DNA from 4 places in the Streptomyces sp. NPDC004435 genome. Region 4 is predicted to be linked to each of the others. Evidence: riboswitches for the same ligand, from Rfam matches in the RefSeq annotation. Region 4 holds a riboswitch; each other region holds the start of a gene.
The links. Region 4 has a riboswitch for cobalamin ahead of ACFYT9_RS27790 (ribonucleoside-diphosphate reductase subunit alpha). Riboswitches for the same ligand answer to the same signal wherever they lie in the genome.

Region 1 (5,028 bases), on a different contig from region 4:
CGGGTTGAGGGCCGGCACCGGCCGCCACCCGAGGGCGGCCGGTGCCGGCCGGTGCCCGCCGGTGCCCGCCGAGCAGGCGGAACGCGGCGATGCCGTCCCCCACCACCGCGGCTTCGACCCCTGCGTAGTCGCGAATGAGCGTCGAATGCCGAGTCCGTGCGCACGGCAAGCAGCGCGCCAGGGCTTCAAACCCGTCGTCCCCCCGCTTCGACTGAGCCCCGGGGCGCCGCACGAAGCCTGCCGGCACGGGATCGGCCGCTTGCGGCCGCGACGCACCGGTGCGCGACCACCCTCCCAGCGGATAATTGCGCCATCATGCACAGGTGCAAAGTGCGCCCAGCCCGACGCGCCCCTGATGGTCAATCAGGCACCGAGATCAACAACCGGTCTCGCCCACTCTGACCTGCAAATAACCTGCTCAGCCACCTGCCTGCCAGCCTCACCAGGAGGTATCCATGAGGATGCTGATCAACGTGCCCGAGACCGTCGTCGCCGACGCCCTGCGCGGACTGGCCGCGGCGCATCCCGAGCTGACCGTGGACGTGGAGCGGCGGGTCGTGGTGCGGAGGGACGCGCCGGTGGCCGGGAAGGTCGCGCTGGTGTCGGGGGGCGGGTCGGGGCACGAGCCGCTGCACTCGGGGTTCGTGGGGCCGGGGATGCTCGACGGGGCGTGTCCCGGGGAGGTGTTCACCTCGCCGGTGCCGGACCAGATGGTGCGGGCCGCGGCGGCGGTGGACAGCGGGGCGGGGGTGCTGTTCGTGGTGAAGAACTACACGGGTGACGTGCTGAACTTCGAGATGGCCGCCGAACTCGCCGAGGACGAGGGCATCCAGGTCGCCCGGGTGCTCGTCGACGACGACGTGGCCGTGACCGACAGCCTGTACACGGCGGGGCGGCGCGGGACCGGGGCCACCCTCTTCGTGGAGAAGCTGGCCGGGGCGGCGGCCGACGAGGGCGCCCCGCTGGAGCGGGTGGAGGCGCTGGCCCGGCGGGTGGTCGCGCGGTCGCGGTCGTTCGGGGTCGCGCTGAGCGCCTGCACCACGCCCGCCAAGGGCAGCCCGACCTTCGACCTTCCGCCCGGGGAGCTGGAGTTGGGCGTCGGCATCCACGGCGAGCCGGGGCGGGAGCGGCGCGGGATGATGACCGCGCGGGAGATCGCCGAGGTCGCCGTCGACGCGGTCCTCGACGACCTGCGGCCGTCGGATCCGGTGCTGCTGCTGGTGAACGGCATGGGGGCGACGCCACTGCTGGAGCTGTACGGGTTCAACGCCGAGGTGCGGCGGGTCCTCGACGCGCGCCGGGTGCCGGTGGCGCGGACGCTGGTCGGGAACTACGTGACCTCGCTCGACATGGCGGGGTGCTCGGTGACGGTGTGCGCGGCGGACGAGGAGCTGCTGCGGCTGTGGGACGCGCCGGTGTCGACGGCCGCGCTGCGATGGGGCCGGTGAGGGGACGATGACGGAGACGTACGGCGCCGCGTTCGCGGTGCGCTGGATGGCGGCCGTGGCGGCGGCGGTGGAGCGGGAGGCCGGGCGCCTGACCGAGCTGGACGCGGCGATCGGCGACGCGGACCACGGCGCCAATCTGCGGCGCGGGTTCGCCGCCGTCGCCGACACGCTGGCGAAGGAGCCGCCCGCGACACCGGGCGCGGTCCTCGTGACCGCCGGGCGGCAGCTGATCTCCACGGTGGGCGGGGCCTCGGGGCCGCTCTACGGGACGCTGTTGCGCCGGGCCGGCAAGGCGCTCGGCGAGGGCGGGGAGGTCACGCGGGCCGAGCTCGCGGACGCGCTCGCGGCCGGGGTCGCCGCCGTCGGGCAGCTCGGCGGAGCCGTACCGGGCGACAAGACGATGCTGGACGCGCTGACCCCCGCCGTGGCGGCGCTGCCCGAGTCCTTCGCCGCGGCGCGCGCCGCGGCCGACGAGGGCGCGCTCGCGACCGTCCCGCTGCGCGCCCGCAAGGGCCGGGCCAGCTATCTCGGGGAGCGGTCGGTCGGCCACCAGGATCCGGGGGCGACCTCCTCGGCGCTGCTCTTCGCCGCGCTGGCGGAGACGGCGGAGGCGGCCGGAACAGGAGAGGGGGCGGGGCGGTGAGCGGGGGCAGGGTCGGGATCGTGCTGGTCTCGCACAGCGGCGCCGTCGCGGAGGCGGTCGCCGACCTGGCCCGGGGGCTCGCCGGCGGCGGCGACCTGGCGCCGGTCGCGGCGGCGGGCGGCGGGCCCGGCGGAGGGCTCGGCACCAGCGCCGACCTGATCGCCGAGGCCGCGAAGGCCGTCGACGCGGGCGCCGGGGTGGCCGTCCTGGTGGACCTGGGCAGTGCCGTACTGACGGTGAAGGCGCTCCTCGCGGAGGGCGACGAGCTTCCGGAGGGCACCCGGCTGGTGGACGCGCCCTTCGTGGAGGGCGCGGTGGCCGCGCTGGTGACGGCGAGCGCCGGCGGGGACCTGGACGCGGTCGCGGCGGCGGCCTCGGAGGCGTACGCCTACCGCAAGGTCTGACGCCCGCAGGTAAGCGGGGCGCCCCGGCCGGGTTCCACGCCGCCGGGGCGCCCTCGTCCGAGCAGCAGCAACGCACTAGGACACGTCCACGCTAGTGCGGGGGTCTGACAACGGGTCCCGCACGGCGCCGGGCCTTGGGAGATGTCCGAGCGCGAGTGACCGACCCCGCATTGTGATGAGGCAGGTCAACACACTAATGTCGCACCGCCTTGGTGTTCGGGAAACCGGTGCAGTACCGGTGCGGCCCTCGCCACTGTGATCGGGAGGTCCGGCTCCATCCCCTCGGGGAAGCCACTGTTCCGCCGCGGGAGACCGTCGCGGGATGGGAAGGCGGAGTCGGGCGTCATGACCGTCAGCCAGGAGACCGGCCAGGGCGCGTTGTCCATCCACGAGGTGCTGGAGAGGGTCTCCCGATCATGCATATCGCCGAGGGGTATCTGCCCCCCGTCCATGCGGCCGCCTGGGGCGTCGCATCGGCCCCGTTCGTCGTCCACGGCGTCCGCGCGCTCACCCGCGAGGTGCGCGCCAACCCCGAGTCCACCCTGCTGCTCGGCGCCGCCGGCGCCTTCACGTTCGTCCTGTCCGCGCTCAAGCTGCCGTCGGTGACGGGCAGTTGCTCCCACCCTACGGGTACGGGACTGGGCGCGATATTGTTCCGGCCGCCGATCATGGCGGTCCTCGGCACCATCACGCTCCTCTTCCAGGCGCTGCTGCTCGCCCACGGCGGGCTGACCACGCTGGGGGCGAACGTCTTCTCGATGGCGATCGTCGGCCCCTGGGCGGGGTACGGCGCCTATGTGCTGCTGAAGCGGTCCGGGGCGCCGCTGATGGTGAGCGTCTTCTTCGGCGCGTTCGTCGCCGACCTGTCCACCTACTGCGTGACCAGCGTCCAGCTGGCCGTCGCTTTCCCCGACCCGGGCACCGGCATCGCGGGGTCGCTGGCGAAGTTCGGCTCCATCTTCGCGGTGACGCAGATCCCGCTCGCCGTGAGCGAGGGCCTGCTGACCGTGCTGGTGGTGCGGCTGCTCATGCAGTCCAGCAAGGGTGACCTGCTGCGTCTCGGCGTGCTCACCCGGACGGAGTCGAAGCGACGCGAGGAGGCGGCGGCGTGATGAGCCGGAACGCGAAGATCAACACCCTGCTGCTGGCGCTCGTGGCGGCGCTGGCGGTCCTGCCCCTGGTGCTCGGGCTCGGCGACCACAAGGAGGAGCCGTTCGCCGGCGCGGACGCGGAGGCCGAGACGGCGATCACCGAGATCAAGCCGGACTACGAGCCGTGGTTCAGCCCGCTCTACGAGCCGCCGTCCGGCGAGATCGAGTCGGCGCTGTTCGCCCTCCAGGCGGCCCTCGGCGCCGGTGTCCTCGCCTACTACTTCGGCGTGCGGCGCGGTCGCCGGCAGGGCGAGGAGCGGGCCGCGGCCCGTGAGGAGAGCGGCGCCCCGGGCGCGGACGCGTAGCCGCGGATGCTGCCGATCGACGCGGCGGCGCACAGCAGTCGCTGGCGCCGCCGTCATCCGGCGGAGAAGGCCGCGCTCGGCTTCGGTCTGACGCTCTGCGCGGTGTGTCTGCCGCCGTGGCCGGGGGCGCCCCTGATCGCGGCGGCCACCCTCGCCGTCCTGCTCGGCCCGGCCGGTGTGCCGGGCCGGCAGCTGTGGCGGGCCTTCCGGATCCCCCTGGGCTTCTGCGTCACCGGAGCCGTTCCGCTGCTGTTCGCGGTGGGCGGGCCCGGGGGCGCCGTGGCCTGGGCTCCGGACGGGCCCGTGCACGCCGGAGAGCTGCTGCTGCGGACGGCGTCGGCCTCGCTGGGCGTGCTGCTGTTCGCGTTCACCACACCGGTGTCGGACGTGCTGCCGCGCCTGGTCGGGGCCGGGGTGCCGGCGCCGGTGGTGGACGTGGCCCTGGTGATGTACCGGATCGTCTTCCTGCTGCTCGACGCCCAGGCCAAGGTGCGTCAGGCGCAGGCGGCGCGGCTCGGGGCAACGACCCGGGCGGCCGTGTGGCGGTCGCTGGCCGGGCTCGGCGCGACCTCGTTCGTGCGGGCCTTCGACCGGGCGCAGCGGCTCCAGACCGGTCTCGCCGGGCGCGGTTACGACGGGACGCTGCGGGTGCTGCTGCCCGAGGCCCCGGTCTCCCGCCCGTTCCTCGCGGCGACGGCCGGCCTCCTCGCGGGGCTCGTCGCCCTCACCCTCGTACTGGAAAGGTTCCTCGCATGACGGCCCCCACCCCGGTCGTGGAGTTGGTGCGCGCGGGTTTCGCGTACGAGGACGGGCCGGCCGTCCTCTCCGGTGTCGCCTTCGCGGTGACGGAGGGCCGGGCGATCGCGCTGCTCGGGCGCAACGGCGGCGGGAAGACGACGCTGCTGCGGCTGCTGAGCGGCGGGCTGCGCTGCGGGGAGGGGGCGCTGCTCCTGGACGGTACGGAAGTGGCGTACGACCGGAAGGGGCTGACCCGGCTGCGGACCTCGGTGCAGCTGGTGGTGCAGGATCCGGACGACCAGCTCTTCGCCGCCTCGGTGGCGCAGGACGTGTCCTTCG
Region 2 (5,028 bases), on a different contig from region 4:
GGGATTGCTCTTCGCCATCCGCGACCTTCCGTCACCGGGTCGTCCGCACGCCGCTCAGGGGCTGTCGTCTCCTCGGCCCGGGCCGGACAGCGTGCTGTCCGGCCCGGGCCAGGGGCGTCAGCCGTTGTCGGCCGTCAGCTCCGAGCGGACCGTGCGGGCCGCGGCGACCAGGTTCTCCAGAGAGGCCCGGGTCTCGGTCCAGCCGCGGGTCTTCAGACCGCAGTCGGGGTTGACCCACAGCCGCTCGGCGGGGATGGCCTCCAGGCCGGTACGGAGCAGCTTGGCGGCCTCCTCCGCGCTGGGGACGCGCGGGGAGTGGATGTCCCAGACGCCCGGGCCGGCCTCGCGAGGGTAGCCGTGCTCCGCCAGCTCTCCGGCGACCTGCATGTGCGAGCGGGTGGCCTCCAGGCTGATGACGTCGGCGTCGAGGTCGTCGATGGCCTGGACGATGTCACCGAACTCGGCGTAGCACATGTGGGTGTGGATCTGGGTGTCCGGCCGGACCCCGCTGGTGGAGAGGCGGAACGACTCGGTGGCCCAGTCGAGGTACGCGGCGTGGTCCTCGGCCCGCAGGGGCAGGGTCTCGCGCAGCGCGGGCTCGTCGACCTGGATGACCGAAGTGCCCGCGGCCTCCAGGTCGTTCACCTCGTCGCGCAGGGCGAGGGCGACCTGGCGGGCGGTCTCGCCGAGCGGCTGGTCGTCACGGACGAAGGACCAGGCGAGCATGGTGACCGGACCGGTCAGCATGCCCTTGACCGGCTTGGCCGTCTGCGCCTGGGCGTAGGTCGTCCAGCGCACGGTCATCGGGGTGGGGCGGGAGATGTCGCCGGCGAGGACCGGCGGGCGGACGTAGCGGGTGCCGTACGACTGGACCCAGCCGTGCTGGGTGGCGAGGTAGCCGTCCAGCTGCTCGGCGAAGTACTGCACCATGTCGTTGCGCTCGGGCTCGCCGTGCACGAGGACGTCGATGCCGGTCTTCTCCTGGAAGGCGATGACCTCGCGGATCTCGTTCTCGATCCGCTCGTCGTAACCGGCCGTGTCGATCCGGCCGGCGCGCAGGTCGGCGCGGGCGACGCGCAGCTCGTCGGTCTGCGGGAAGGAACCGATCGTGGTGGTCGGGAGCACCGGCAGGCCCAGGTGGGCGCGCTGGGCCACCGTGCGCCGGGCGTACGGCTGCGAGCGGCGGCCGTCGGCCTCGGTGATGGCCGCGGTGCGGGCACGGACGGCCGGGTCGTGGGTGAGGGCGGAGCCGGCGCGGGAGGCGAGGTCGGCGCGGTTGGCGGCCAGTGCGTCGGCGATGGCCTCGGTGCCCTCGGAGAGGCCGCGGGCGAGGGTGGCGATCTCGGCGGCCTTCTGGCGGGCGAAGGCGAGCCAGCGCCGGACCTCGGGATCGATGTCGGTCTCGGCGGAGGCGTCGAGGGGGACGTGGAGCAGCGAGGAGGACGCCGCCACGTCGACCCGGTCGGCCAGGCCGAGCAGGGTGCCGAGGGTGGCCAGCGACTTCTGGTAGTCGTTGATCCAGATGTTGCGGCCGTTGACGACACCGGCGACGAGCCGCTTGCCGGGCAGGCCGCCGACGGCGGCGAGGGCGTCGAGGTTGGCGGCGGCGGAGTCGGTGAAGTCGAGCGCGAGGCCGTCGACCGGGGCGGCGGCGAGGACCTGGAGGGCGTCGCCGAGGCGGTCGAAGTAGGAGGCGACCAGGAGCTTGGGCCGGTCGGCGGCGCCGCCGAGCTCGCGGTAGGCGCGGGCGGCGGCGTCGAGCTCGGCCGGGGTGCGGTCCTGGACGAGCGCGGGCTCGTCGATCTGGACCCACTCGGCGCCGGCGGCGCGCAGGTCGGCGAGGACCTCGGCGTAGACGGGGAGCAGCCGGTCGAGCAGGGTGATCGGCTCGAAGTCGGCGTCGACACCGGGGGCGGGCTTGGCGAGCAGCAGGTAGGTGACCGGGCCGACGAGGACCGGGCGGGCGGTGCGGCCCTCGGCGAGGGCCTCCTTCAGCTCGGCGACCTGCTTGGCGGAGTCGGCGGTGAAGACCGTGTCAGGGCCCAGCTCGGGGACGAGGTAGTGGTAGTTGGTGTCGAACCACTTGGTCATCTCCAGCGGCGCCACGTCCTGGGTGCCGCGCGCCATGGCGAAGTAGCCGTCCAGGGCGTCGGCGGCGACCGCCTCGCGGTGGCGCTCGGGGATGGCGCCGACCATCACGGAGGTGTCGAGGACGTGGTCGTAGTAGGAGAAGTCGCCGGTGGGCACTTCGGTGATGCCGGCGTCGGCCAGCTGCTGCCGGTTCGAACGGCGCAGGTCGGCGGCGGTGGCGCGGAGGGCGTCGGCGGAGACGCGGCCCTTCCAGTAGCCCTCGATCGCCTTCTTCAGTTCACGGTTCTGACCCTGGCGGGGGTAGCCGTAGACGGTGGCCTGTGCTGCCGCGGCTGCGGACTTCGTGGTCACGGAGACTCTCCTTCGCGAGTTGTGCCCAGATCGACGTCCCGGTGACGGGACGCGGACGCGAAGGTGACGAGGGAGCGCACGGACCTCGCCGTGAAAAAACATCACGACGGCCGTTCGCTGTCTACGCCGACCCGCCCACGAGGTCACCGGTGGATGCGTGCGCGGAATACGTCCGTGCACGGACAGCGGGCAGGTCTTCGGACTCGCGGGCACGCCGGCCTCTTCCGAGGCAGGCACCTAGTGGCCGTCGCTTCCCAGGACCTCACAATCCCAGTGCGTATGACGGCGGTCGTTCCCGCTCACCGCTGCGGGGCAGTCCCGGATTTCCACCGGGTTCCCTCTTACGACGCATCCCGTCTGGCGGACGGGGCGAACCAGCTGCTCGGCCAGAGTAGAGGGCGCAATCGCCGAGCGGCGAGGGTTATCCGCCATTTGGACGGTGGAATGAGACATTCCTCTGTCGTGGAGGGTCCGTCTCACTCCTCGACGACCACCGGATACGGCACATGGGTGCGCCGGTCGGGGTCGACGGAGAGGCTGCCGCCGGCCGGGGGTCTGGCCCGCTGGGCGCAGTCCTGCCGTTCGCAGATCCGGCAGCCGAGGCCGATCGGGGTGGCCGCGCGGGGGTCGTCCAGGGCGATGCCCTCGGCGTACACGAGACGGCTCGCGTGGCGGAGTTCGCAGCCGAGGGCGACGGCGAACTCGGCACGCGGCGCGTGGTGGCCGAAGCCGCCCCGGGTCACGGTGCGGGCGATCCAGAAGTACCGCTTGCCGTCCGGCATCTCGGCGACCTGGGTGAGGATCCGGCCGGGGGCGGAGAAGGCCTCGTAGACGGTCCACAGGGGGCAGGTGCCGCCGAGGCGGGAGAAGTGGAAGTCGGTGGCGGACTGCCGTTTCGAGATGTTCCCCGCGCGGTCGGCGCGGAGGAAGGAGAACGGGACGCCTCGGCGGCCGGTGCGCTGCAGGGTGCTCAGGCGGTGGCACACGGTCTCGAAGCTCACGCCGAAGAGCGCCTGGAGGAGTTCGATGTCGTAGCGGACCTTCTCGGCCGCCGCGTGGAAGGCGGTGTAGGGCATGAGGACCGCGCCGGCGAAGTAGTTGGCGAGGCCGATCCGGGCCAGACTCTCGGCCTGCGGGGTGGCCGGCTCCGCCGTCGCCACCAGGGCGTCGAGCAGCGGCCCGTGCTCCAGGAACGCCAGCTGCGTGGCCAGTTGGAAGGCCCGTTGCCCCTCGCTGAGCCACGGGGACAGCAGGAGCAGCCCGTTGTCGGGGTCGAAGCGGCGGACGTCGGCCGAGCGTTCCGCCCCGGCCGGGAGCACCTTGACCCCGTGCCGTGCGGTCAGGTGGGCGGCGAGCGTGTCCGCGGCGCGCCCGACCCGGCCCAGATCCAGCGCCTCCGCGGTGCGTTCGGCCTCCGTCTCCAGGGCCGCGACATGGTTGTGGTGGGCGTAGAAGAAGTCGCGCACCTCGTCGTGGGGTTCGGCGGGCAGCAGGCCGGCGGTCTCGCCGGGGGAGGCCAGGGCGGCGACGCGCTCCGAGGCGCCCCGGTACCGCTGGTGCAGCGCGACGAGGGCCCTGGCGACCTCCGGGTGATCGCGGGCCACGTCCGCGATCTCCGCCGACGGGACGGGGACGGGACCGCATGCCTCGTCCCCGAGGGCCGCCCGCAGGTCGGTCGCGAGCCGCTCCTCGCCCGCCTCGGAGAAGAATTCCGCATCGACGCCAAACACCTCCGCGATGCGCAGGAGCACCGGGGCGGTGAGCGGGCGCTGGTTGTGCTCGATCTGGTTGAGGTAACTGGTGGACAGGCCCAGGGCGCGGGCCAGTTCGACCTGGTTCATCCCCCGCTCACGGCGCAGCCTGCGCAGTTTCGCGTGGGCGTAGATCTTCCGCCCGGGCGACCGTCCCATGTCGATCACGACTCCTCTGCTCACCCTTGGGTGCGAATTTACCATCCGCAGATTTCGCAAAATTCGCAGTTTCGCACCTCGCGCAGGGACGGATTACGCAAGGTGGCACCGTCGCCTCCGGCCCGCCCCGGGGGAAGACTCGGCGGCGTACGACGCATCCGCCGCACGCCGCGAGGAGTCCCGTGATCGACCACCAGGTACGCGTCCACCCCAGCGCCGACCGACTGTCCCGAGAGGAGCAGCTCGCCTGGAAGCTGGCCGTCGTCGCCACCGGCACCCAGGAGGCACCCGACCTCGACCCCGAGGCATCGGAGATGGTGATCAACCGGATCATCGACAACGCCTCGGTCGCCGTCGCCTCCCTGCGCCGCCGTCCGGTGGCCGTCGCCCGCGCCCAGGCCCTGGGCCACCCGAGCGCCGGCGGCGCGTCCGTCTTCGGGGCCGAGCCCGGCACCCGGGTGTCGCCCGAGTGGGCGGCCTGGGCGAACGGCACCGCGGTGCGCGAGCTGGACTTCCACGACACGTACCTGGCCGCCGACTACTCCCACCCGGGCGACAACATCCCGCCCCTGCTCGCCGTGGCCCAGCGGACCGGCCGCACCGGCGCCGACCTCCTGCGCGGCATCACCGCCGCCTACGAGATCCACGTCGCCCTCGTCAAGGGCATCTGCCTGCA
Region 3 (5,028 bases), on a different contig from region 4:
GTCGGGCGGGCCGTACCGGCGGGGCGCGGCGGCCGGGCGGCCCGCGCGGCCGGGCGCCTGCCGCTGCCGCAGCCGGTCGCCCTGGGCCTGATGCGGCCCTTCGCCCGGCCGGTCCGCGCGCTGGCCATGGGCACGGCGATCCTGTTCGGCGCGGCCGCCGTCACGTTCACCGTGGGGATGGGCGCCTCGCTCGGCGAGGTGATGAAGGCCAGGACCCACGACGTGGCGGACGTCACCGTGCCCGAGCCGCGGCCCGCCCTCGGGCCGCCCGGCACGGCGGCGCCGGAGCGGACCCCGAAGGCCGATCCCGCCGCCGTCACCGCGGCGATCGCCGGGACCGCGGGCACCGGGAGGCAGTACAGCGCCACGACGGTACGGGCGACGGTGGCCGGCCTCACCGGGCTGGTCGAGGTGGTCGCCTTCACCGGCGACGCCTCCTGGGGCGGCTACACGATGGTCTCGGGCCGCTGGTTCGGGAAGCCGGGCGAGGCCGTGGTCCCGACCCCCTTCCTGACCGCGACCGGCACCCGCGTCGGCGACACGGTCACCCTGAGCGGCATGGCCGAACCGGTCACGGTACGGATCGTGGGCGAGGTCCTCGACCCGCGCAACGACGGCATGCAGGTGTTCACCGACTTCGCGACCGTCGCCCCCGCGCACCCCGACCGGACCTCGACGAGCCACCATGTCGCGGTCGCCCCGGGCACCGGCGTACCGGCCTACGTCGAGGCGCTGAACGCCCGCCTGGCCCCCCTGGGACTCACCGCACGGGCCGGCGCGCTCCGCTCGGGCGGCGACATGGTCGTCACGCTCAACGCGCTGGCCGCGCTCCTGACCCTGGTCCTCGTCACCGTCGCCGCGCTCGGCGTCCTCAACGGCGTGCTGCTCGACACCCGCGAGCGCGTCCGGGAGATCGGGGTGCACAAGGCGCTCGGCATGACCCCCCGTCAGACCGTGGCGATGGTCCTCACCTCGGTCGCCGTGACCGGGACGGTCGCGGGCGTCCTGGGCGTGCCGCTCGGGGTCGCCCTGCACGGCCGGATCATGCCCGCGATGGCCGACGGCGTGGGGCTCCGCCTCCCGGCCTCCGTCGTCGACGTGTACGGCGCGGCCGAACTCCTCCCCCTGGCCCTCGGCGGGCCGCTCATCGCCGTCTTGGGGGCCCTCCTCCCCGCCGGGTGGGCGGCCAGGACCCGCACGGCCACGGCTCTGCGCACGGAATAGCAGGTCAAGCCGGGGGGAGGGTCCGCGGGGGCGGCGGCGGCGCGTACGCTGGCAGGTGCAGCTGGTTCGCCCCCGTCAGCCGTACGGGACGCGTCGTAAGAGGGAACCCGGTGGGAATCCGGGACTGCCCCGCAGCGGTGAGCGGGAACGACCGCCGTCCTACGCACTGGGTCCTGGAAGGGTCTGGGAAGCGACGGCCAGTAGGGGTTCCGCCGGGTGGAGATCCGGTGGGCGGGCCCGCGAGTCCGAAGACCTGCCCGCTGTCCGCGCGCCGGCGACCCGTGCGCGCGGTGCAGCCCGCCGCGACTCGCGAAGGAGAGTTGACGTGGCCGATCGTGCCGTCTCCGCATCCCCCCGTCCCGCCAAGACCCCGGACGACTCCCGGGTGGTGCTCGCCCACATCATGAGCGAGCACGACACCAACCTGTACGGCACCATCCACGGTGGCGTCATGATGAAGCTGATCGACGACGCCGCCGCGGCGGCCGCCGGGCGTCACGCCGACGGACCGGCGGTGACCGTGTCGGTCGACCGGATGACCTTCCTCGCCCCGGTCCGGGCCGGGGACCTGCTCAGTGTGGAGGCCGGTCTGGAACGGGCGGGCAGGACCTCGATGACCGTCGGCGTCCGCGTGACCGCCGAGCGCTGGAACAGCTCCGGCCCCGCCACCGAGGTCGCGACCGCCTTCCTCACCTTCGTCGCCATAGACACCGACGGCTCCCCCCGTCCGGTGCCCGCCCTCGACGTGGTGAACGCCGGCGTCTCCTGACCGGGGTCCCGCGGCGGACGACGCGTCCCGGCCCTCAGGACTGTCCGGGCGCGTCCGCCTCAGGGGCGGTCGCCACCGCCCTGCGCCTCCGGAGGACGACGAGTCCGCACGCGGCGAGCAGGAGGACGGCCACGCCCGCCACGCCCAGTGCCGTGTGCCGGGCGAACAGCGCGCCCAGTGCGGCGATCGCGCCGATCCCGAAGACGGCGTAGAGCAGGGCCCAGGCCGCTCCGCCGACGAACAGCGCGGGAAGGTAGCGCGGCAGCGGCATCCGCATGGTGCCGGCGAGGAAGTTGGCGGCGGTCTGGAAGCCCACGGTCAGGAAGGAGACGGCCACGACGGGCGCGCCCCACCGCTGGATGGCCCGTTCGGCGCGCTGGAACTTGGCGGAGGACATCCGCTCGGCGAACCTGCCGCGCCTGGCGCCGGCGCCGGCGAGCCAGCCGACGGCGAAGGTCCCCCCGGCCCGGAGCAGAACGATCACGTACAGGGCTCCGGCCACGCGCAGGATCTCACCCACGGCGCCTCGCTCCGGTCACCCGCGGCGAGGGTCCCGCCACACCGGTCCCGCGACGGGCACCAGCCCGGTCTCCGCCTCTCACCTGCGCTCCGCCTCTGCCCGTTCCGTCGCCTGGATCCCACCGTACCGGCACCCGAACCCGCCCCCACCACCGAGCCGGACGTCCAGCAAGGTCACCCTAACCGAACGCCCGTCCACCGGACCGGGCGCACCCCGGACGCCCCACGAGCTACCCACTCCGCCCGTTCCCCACCCCTCGGCGCTCCCCCGCACCCGGACGCCCGCCTCCGGTTCACGTGCCGGAGGCGGGCGTCCGGTGCGAGGGTCGGGCACGGACGTGCATCCGCTCGCCCTGCCGCCCGAAGATGCTCAGCACCTCGACCGGCCCCTGCCCCGTGCTGCCGAACCAGTGCGGCAGGCGGGTGTCGAACTCGGCCACCTCCCCCTGGTCGAGCACCAGATCGTGGTCGGCCAGCACGAGGCGGAGGCGGCCCGAGAGCACGTACAGCCACTCGTACCCCTCGTGCGTGCACGGGTCGGGCGTGTCCCGCGTGGCGGGCAGGATCATCTTGTAGCTCTGCAGCGGTCCCGGCTGACGTGTCAGAGGCAGCACGGTGTTGCCGCCGACCGCATGGGGTTTCAGCCTGACCCGCGGATCGCCCACCTCCGGCGCGCCCACCAGCTCGTCCAGCGGGACCTGGAACGCCTGGGCGATGGGCAGCAGCAGGTCAAGGCTGGGGCGCCGCTGCCCCGCTTCCAGGCGCGACAGGGTGCTCTTGGAGATGCCGGTCGTCCTGGCGAGCGCGGCGAGGGTGACGCCGCGGGTGGTGCGGACCCTCCTGAGCCGGGGGCCGACGGCGGACAGGACCTGGGAGAGGGACGACGACTGCTGCATGTCCGTATGAGAGCCTCCGGTCCCCCAAGTCGCAACCAGGGGTGCTGCTTTCGGACCACGCGCCGCGCTCCCGGCACGGGGGCGGGCCGGGAGCGCGGCGCGGACCTGCGACGGGGGGAGCTGTCAGCCCTCGCCCGGGTGCGGGGCGCGCGCCCCGGTGCGGGTCATCGTCCGGTCGATCAGGACGACGGGGACGGTGAGGGCGGCCAGGGCGGCCCCCAGCCAGGGGAGGGCGGTCAGTCCGGCACCGGCGCCGAGGGCCACGCCCGCCAGGACGGGCACGATGCTGATGCCGAGCTGGAACATGGAGACGGCGGTGGCGCCGGCGAGGGTCGGCGCGTCCGCCGCCACCGCGAACACCCGTCCGTAGACGGCCGGGTTGAGCACGAAGCCGGCGACGCCCAGCAGCAGGACCAGGACGACGACCGGGATCGTGTGGTCGGCGAGGAGCGCGAGCAGCACCGAGGTGACCAGGATGCCGACGGCGCCGAGGAGGAGCGCCTGGTGCGGACGGCGGTCGGCGATCCGGCCTCCGATCGACAGGCCGACGAAGGCACCGATGCCGAAGAGGACCAGGACCGGGGGCACCCACACCGCGTCGACGCCGGTGACGTCGGTGAGGAAGGCGGCGAGGTAGTTGTACGAGATCATGTACGCGGCGGTGCTCAGCAGCGTCGCGGCGTAGACGACCCACAGCTGCGGCCTGCGCATGGTGCGCAGCTCCCGGCCGACGCTCGGCTCCCGGGCCGGCCTGGTCGCGGGGACGGCGGCGGCGGTCGCGACCGCGCCGAGGACGGTGAGGACGACCACCGCCCAGAACCCGCCCCGCCAGCCGGTGAAGTGGCTCAGCAGGGCGCCGGCGGGACCTCCGCCGACCATGGCGACGCTGAGTCCGCTGACGACGACCCCGGAGGCGCGCGCGGTGCGGTCGGGGGTGACCAGGCTGATCGCGGTGACCGCGGCGACCGCCCAGAACCCGGCGTAGGCGAGACCGCACAGGAAGCGGGTGACGGTCAGCAGCGCGAAGCTGTCGGTGACCAGGCCGACGGCCACGCAGATCGCGAACACGCCCTGCGAGACGACCAGGGTGGTGCGGCGCGGCCAGCGCAGGGTGAGGACCGCGAGGGGCGGCCCTCCGATGACGACGCCGATCGCGAAGGCCGAGATCAGCACCCCGGCGGAGGAGAGCGTGATGTCCAGGTCCTCGGCGACGTCGGGCAGCACTCCGGCGAGCAGGAACTCGGCGCTGCCCATGGCGAAGAGGCTGAACGCGAGCAGGTGGACCGCGAACGGCAGCCGGTCGCCGGACTTCCGGGGTGCCGCCTCGGGGGTGTCGGTCCGGACGCTCATCGGCTTCCGCCGGACGGTCGGGCGGTCGTGGGACGCATGGGTGAACTCCTCTTCCTGCGGCGGGGATCGGGCGGATCAGGGTGGGCGCGCACCGGTTCGCCGGGCGTGCGCGGCGGGGCGCCGGAGGAGGTCCGGGCCCGCCGCGCGCGGCGGGCCGGGGCGCCGGTGATCCGCTCGACCGCGGTGGTGACTACGCGTCCCCATGCTGGAAGCGGGTGCCGTGGACGGACAACGTTCGTTGCCGGAACCGGGACAGGGGGTGCCGCCCCG
Region 4 (5,028 bases):
CTTGTACAGCGTCAGGACCAGGTTGTTCGCCACGATCGAGTCGCCCGTCGCGAAGAACGCGACCAGCCGGCCGATCATGTGCTGCTCGCCGGGGGTGAGCTTGGCGAGGTCGGCGACGTCCGAGTGGAGGTCGACCTCCTCGACGGTCCAGGTGTTCTTGATGGCGTCCCGGTAGCGCTCGTAGAAGTCCGGGTAGCGCATCGGGCGGAGGGTCAGCTCGAAGCCGGGGTCCAGGAGGTTCTTGTGCTCGTTGGTGCTCATTACTGGCAGGCCTCGCAGGACTCGGGGTTCTCAAGGGAGCAGGCGACCGCGTCGGGGTCGGCGACCTGCTGGACGGGGATGGGGGCGGCGGCCGTGGCGGACGCCTGGGCCGCGCGGGCGATCCGGGTCGCCGGGCGGGAGCGCAGGTAGTACGTCGTCTTCAGGCCCCGCTTCCAGGCGTAGGCGTACATCGACGACAGCTTGCCGATGGTCGGCGTCTCCATGAAGAGGTTCAGCGACTGCGACTGGTCCAGGAACGGGGTCCGGTCCGCCGCCATGTCGATGAGGCCGCGCTGCGGGATCTCCCAGGCCGTGCGGTACAGCTCGCGCACCTCGGCCGGGACCCAGCCGAAGCCGGCCACCGAGCCGTTGGCCTCGCGCAGCGCCTCGCGGGTCTGCGCGTCCCACACGCCGAGCGCCTTCAGCTCGTCGACGAGGTACGAGTTGACCTGGAGGAACTCGCCGGAGAGCGTCTCGCGCTTGAACAAATTGGAGACCTGCGGCTCGATGCACTCGTAGACGCCGGCGATGGAGGCGATCGTCGCCGTCGGGGCGATGGCGAGCAGCAGGCTGTTGCGCATGCCGGTCGTCGCGATCCGCTCGCGCAGCGCGGCCCAGCGCTCGGGCCAGTTGAGCGCGACGCCGTAGTGGTCGGGGTGGAGCACGCCCTGCGCGGTACGGGTCTTCTCCCAGGCCGGCAGCGGACCGTTGCGCTCGGCGAGGTCGGCGGACGCCTCGTACGCGGCGAGCATGATGCGCTCGGCGATCCGGGTGGAGAGCGCGCGGGCCTCGGCGGAGTCGAAGGGCAGCCGCAGCTTGAAGAAGACGTCCTGGAGGCCCATGGCACCCAGGCCGACCGGACGCCAGCGGGAGTTGGAGTTCCCGGCCTGCTCGGTCGGGTAGAAGTTGATGTCGACGACCCGGTCGAGGAAGGTGACCGCCGTGCGGACGGTCTCGTCGAGCCGCTCCCAGTCGATGGTCCCGCCGGCCACGAAGGCGCCGAGGTTGACCGAGCCGAGGTTGCAGACGGCCGTCTCGCCGTCGTTCGTGACCTCGATGATCTCGGTGCAGAGGTTGGAGGAGTGGACGACCGTGCCGGGCTCGGCGGTCTGGTTGGCTGTACGGTTCGAGGCGTCCTTGAAGGTCATCCAGCCGTTGCCGGTCTGGGCCAGGGTCCGCATCATCCGGCCGTACAGGTCGCGGGCCGGCATGGTCCGGCGGGCCAGGCCCTTCGCCTCGGCGGCGCGGTAGGCGGCGTCGAAGTCCTCGCCCCACAGGTCGACCAGCTCGGGCACGTCGGCGGGGGAGAAGAGCGACCACTCGGCGTCCGCGTTCACCCGGCGCATGAACTCGTCCGGGATCCAGTGGGCGAGGTTCAGGTTGTGGGTGCGGCGGGCGTCCTCGCCGGTGTTGTCGCGGAGCTCCAGGAACTCCTCGATGTCCGCGTGCCAGGTCTCCAGGTAGACCGCGGCGGCGCCCTTGCGGCGGCCGCCCTGGTTCACCGCCGCCACGGAGGCGTCGAGGGTCTTCAGGAACGGCACGATGCCGTTGGAGTGCCCGTTGGTGCCGCGGATCAGCGAGCCGCGCGAGCGGATCCGGGAGTAGGACAGGCCGATGCCGCCGGCGTGCTTCGACAGGCGCGCGACCTGGTGGTAGCGGTCGTAGATCGAGTCCAGCTCGTCCTGCGGGGAGTCCAGCAGGTAGCAGGAGGACATCTGCGGGTGGCGGGTGCCGGAGTTGAAGAGCGTGGGGGAGGAGGGCAGGTAGTCGAGCCGGCTCATCAGCCGGTACAGCGCCGCCACCTCGTCCAGCGCGCGGAGCGAGTCGTCCTCGGCGAGGCCCGCCGCCACCCGGAGCATGAAGTGCTGCGGGGTCTCGATCACCTTGCGGGTGATCGGGTGGCGCAGCAGGTAGCGGGAGTAGAGCGTCCGCAGGCCGAAGTAGCCGAAGCGGTCGTCGCCGGCGAGGTCGATCAGCGCGTCCATGCGGTCCGCGTGCAGCTCGACGAAGGCGGCGGTGCGGTCGGCGATCAGGCCCTCGCGGTGGCCGGTGGCGACGGAGGCGGAGAAGCAGACGGCGCCCTGCGAGGCCGCCTCCTCGGCGATGGTGAGGGTGAGCAGCCGGGCGGCGAGCCGGGAGTAGGCGGGGTCCTCGGAGATCAGTCCGGCGGCGGCCTCGGTGGCCAGTTCGCGCAGCTCCGCCTCGTCCGAACCGGCGTGCCGGCCCCGCAGCGCGGCGGCGGCGACCCGACCGGGGTCGGTGTCGGTGAGGTCGGCGGTGAGGTCGGTCAGGGTCCGCAGCAGCACGGTCCCGGGGCCGTCGCTCTCGATCGCGGCGGCCTCGGTGGCTGACGGACCCGCAGGCGCGATGGTCACGTGGGGGCTCTCCCTCGCTCTCGGCCCGGGGCCGCGGCGGGGGAGGGGCGGACGGGCACCCGTACGCGCGGATGCGCCCGCGCCCACCGGCCCATTCCGCGAGGCCCGGACGTCGTCGGCACCCGGAACGGTCGTACCGGGCGCACTGTCGGCAGGTGCTCGGACTCGCTCCGTGGACAAGGGCACACGAAGTACACCGTTGCGGGACAGTTCCGGATTCGCACCGGATTCCCCTGCGACGACAGCGAGGACGAGCATACATGTGGGGGGCGCCGATCGCGGCACCCCCCACATGTTGTGTCGGTCCGTGGACTACAGCTCCAGGGCGTAGGTTCGCAGAGAGTGTTCGGGGATGGGCTGCCAGTCCCGCTCGGGAGTGCGCAGAAAGCCCATCCGCTCGTAGATCCGGTGGGCCGAGACCATCTTGCCGTCCGTGGAGAGCACGATCCTGGCGCAGCCGGGCAGGGCCCGCGCCCGGTCCACGCAGGCGCGTACGAGCGCCTCCCCGACGCCCCTGCCGCGGGCCGCGGGCGCGACCACGAGCATCCGGAACTCGGCCTCGCCGGGGACGGCGATGTCCGCCCAGGGGGTGCCGCCGGGGGCGAAGGTCACCCCGCCGACGATCCGGTCCTCGGCGTCGGTGGCGACCAGCACCTCGCTCTCGCGCGCCCGCCGGGCCGTGTCGCGGAGCACGTCCAGGTAGAAGTCGTCCTCCCCGTGCAGCAGCAGCCCGTCGTTCAGATAGGTGAGCCCGGTGAGGTCACCGAGCTCCTCGTGCTCCTCGGGCCGTACCGCCCTGATCGTGAAGTCCATGGGTCCCAGTCTGCCGCGCGGGCGTGCGAGAGGGGCCCGGGTTTTCCCGGGCCCCTCTCGCGTGCGCGTCCGCGGCTCAGTGGGTGGCGGCGCCGACCTTGGGGAGCTCGGTGCTGACGCCCTTGTCGCCGGCGTCGGCCGTGTAGTCCGACGGGGAGGTCTCGTCGATGCCGTCGGGGGCCTTGGCGGCCCGGAAGGCGAAGGTGAGGACCACCGTGACGACGATGTTGAGGACGAAGGCGGTGAGGCCGATGTAGCCGATCTCACCGATGCCCGGGATCTCCGCGGAGGAGCCGCCGAAGTGCTTCTGGGTCGGGCTGGCCACGCCGTACGCGGCGAGGGTGCCGTAGATCATGCCGACCGCCCAGCCGGCGATCAGCGCCCAGCGGTGGAACCAGCGGGTGAACAGACCGCCGACCAGGGCCGGGAAGGTCTGGAGGATCCAGATGCCGCCGAGCAGCTGGAAGTTGATCGCGACCGTCTTGTCCATGGTGAGGACGAAGGCGAGCGCGCCGACCTTGACCAGGAGCGAGACCAGCTTGGAGACCTTGGTCTCCTGTGCCGGGGTGGCGTCCTTCTTGATGAAGTCCTTGTAGATGTTGCGGGTGAAGAGGTTGGCCGCGGCGATCGACATGATCGCGGCCGGGACGAGCGCGCCGATGCCGATCGCGGCGAAGGCGACGCCCGCGAACCAGTCCGGGAACATGTTCTCGAAGAGCTGCGGGATGGCGAGCTGGCCGTTCTTCACCTGGATGCCGGCGGCGATCGCCATGAAGCCGAGCAGTCCGAGCAGGCCCAGCATCAGCGAGTACAGCGGCAGGATCGTGGTGTTGCGGCGGATGACCTCGCGGCTCCTGGAGGAGAGGGTCGCCGTGATCGAGTGCGGGTACATGAAGAGCGCGAGCGCCGAGCCGAGCGCGAGCGTCGCGTACGTCCACTGGCTCGCCTCACCCGGGATCAGCGAGCCGCGCGGCTTGTCGGTCGCCGGGTTGATCGTGGCGTAGGCCTCGCCGGCCTTGGCGAAGATCTCGTCGAAGCCGCCGAGCTTGATCGGGATGTAGATGATCGCCACCGCGATCACGATGTAGATCAGGGTGTCCTTGACGAAGGCGATGAGCGCCGGGGCGCGCAGACCCGAGGAGTACGTGTACGCCGCGAGCACACCGAAGGCGATGAGGATCGGCAGGTCCTTGATGAACCAGTGGGTGCCCTCGCCGCCGCCGACGCCCATCACGTCCAGGACGGCCTGGATGCCGACGAGCTGGAGCGCGATGTACGGCATGGTGGCGAGGATGCCGGTGAGGGCCACCGCCAGGGACAGGCCCTTGGAGCCGAAGCGGCCGCGGACGAAGTCCGAGGTGGTCACGTATCCGTGCTTGTGCGAGACGGACCAGAGCCGCGGCAGGAAGGTGAAGATCAGCGGGTAGACCAGGATCGTGTACGGCACGGCGAAGAAGCCGGCCGCGCCCGCCGCGTAGATGGCCGCGGGGACGGCGACGAAGGTGTACGCGGTGTAGAGGTCGCCGCCGAGCAGGAACCAGGTGACCCAGGTGCCGAACGACCGGCCGCCCAGGCCCCA

Region 1: it holds a riboswitch for cobalamin, as region 4 does, so the genes downstream of both, ACFYT9_RS35960 (energy-coupling factor ABC transporter permease) here and ACFYT9_RS27790 (ribonucleoside-diphosphate reductase subunit alpha) in region 4, are expected to answer to the same signal.
Region 2: it holds a riboswitch for cobalamin, as region 4 does, so the genes downstream of both, metE (5-methyltetrahydropteroyltriglutamate--homocysteine S-methyltransferase) here and ACFYT9_RS27790 (ribonucleoside-diphosphate reductase subunit alpha) in region 4, are expected to answer to the same signal.
Region 3: it holds a riboswitch for cobalamin, as region 4 does, so the genes downstream of both, ACFYT9_RS20345 (acyl-CoA thioesterase) here and ACFYT9_RS27790 (ribonucleoside-diphosphate reductase subunit alpha) in region 4, are expected to answer to the same signal.

What each region holds. Positions count from the first base shown of each region.
Region 1 is NZ_JBIAMB010000029.1:35,680-40,707, reverse strand. Features, by position in the region: gene ACFYT9_RS35980 (hypothetical protein) at 1-8, shown strand, start outside; gene dhaK (dihydroxyacetone kinase subunit DhaK) at 456-1,448, shown strand; gene dhaL (dihydroxyacetone kinase subunit DhaL) at 1,456-2,091, shown strand; gene ACFYT9_RS35965 (PTS-dependent dihydroxyacetone kinase phosphotransferase subunit DhaM) at 2,088-2,495, shown strand; cobalamin riboswitch at 2,689-2,883, shown strand; gene ACFYT9_RS35960 (energy-coupling factor ABC transporter permease) at 2,912-3,607, shown strand; gene ACFYT9_RS35955 (energy-coupling factor ABC transporter substrate-binding protein) at 3,607-3,951, shown strand; gene cbiQ (cobalt ECF transporter T component CbiQ) at 3,958-4,707, shown strand; gene ACFYT9_RS35945 (ATP-binding cassette domain-containing protein) at 4,704-5,028, shown strand, end outside.
Region 2 is NZ_JBIAMB010000009.1:272,847-277,874, forward strand. Features, by position in the region: gene ACFYT9_RS18920 (hypothetical protein) at 1-18, opposite strand, end outside; gene metE (5-methyltetrahydropteroyltriglutamate--homocysteine S-methyltransferase) at 118-2,442, opposite strand; cobalamin riboswitch at 2,613-2,836, opposite strand; gene ACFYT9_RS18930 (short-chain fatty acyl-CoA regulator family protein) at 2,919-4,352, opposite strand; gene ACFYT9_RS18935 (MmgE/PrpD family protein) at 4,535-5,028, shown strand, end outside.
Region 3 is NZ_JBIAMB010000010.1:236,425-241,452, reverse strand. Features, by position in the region: gene ACFYT9_RS20350 (ABC transporter permease) at 1-1,224, shown strand, start outside; cobalamin riboswitch at 1,321-1,479, shown strand; gene ACFYT9_RS20345 (acyl-CoA thioesterase) at 1,550-1,993, shown strand; gene ACFYT9_RS20340 (DedA family protein) at 2,028-2,513, opposite strand; gene ACFYT9_RS20335 (helix-turn-helix domain-containing protein) at 2,806-3,408, opposite strand; gene ACFYT9_RS20330 (Cmx/CmrA family chloramphenicol efflux MFS transporter) at 3,532-4,758, opposite strand.
Region 4 is NZ_JBIAMB010000017.1:78,097-83,124, forward strand. Features, by position in the region: gene ACFYT9_RS27785 (ribonucleotide-diphosphate reductase subunit beta) at 1-261, opposite strand, end outside; gene ACFYT9_RS27790 (ribonucleoside-diphosphate reductase subunit alpha) at 261-2,636, opposite strand; cobalamin riboswitch at 2,769-2,928, opposite strand; gene ACFYT9_RS27795 (GNAT family N-acetyltransferase) at 2,949-3,449, opposite strand; gene mctP (monocarboxylate uptake permease MctP) at 3,526-5,028, opposite strand, start outside.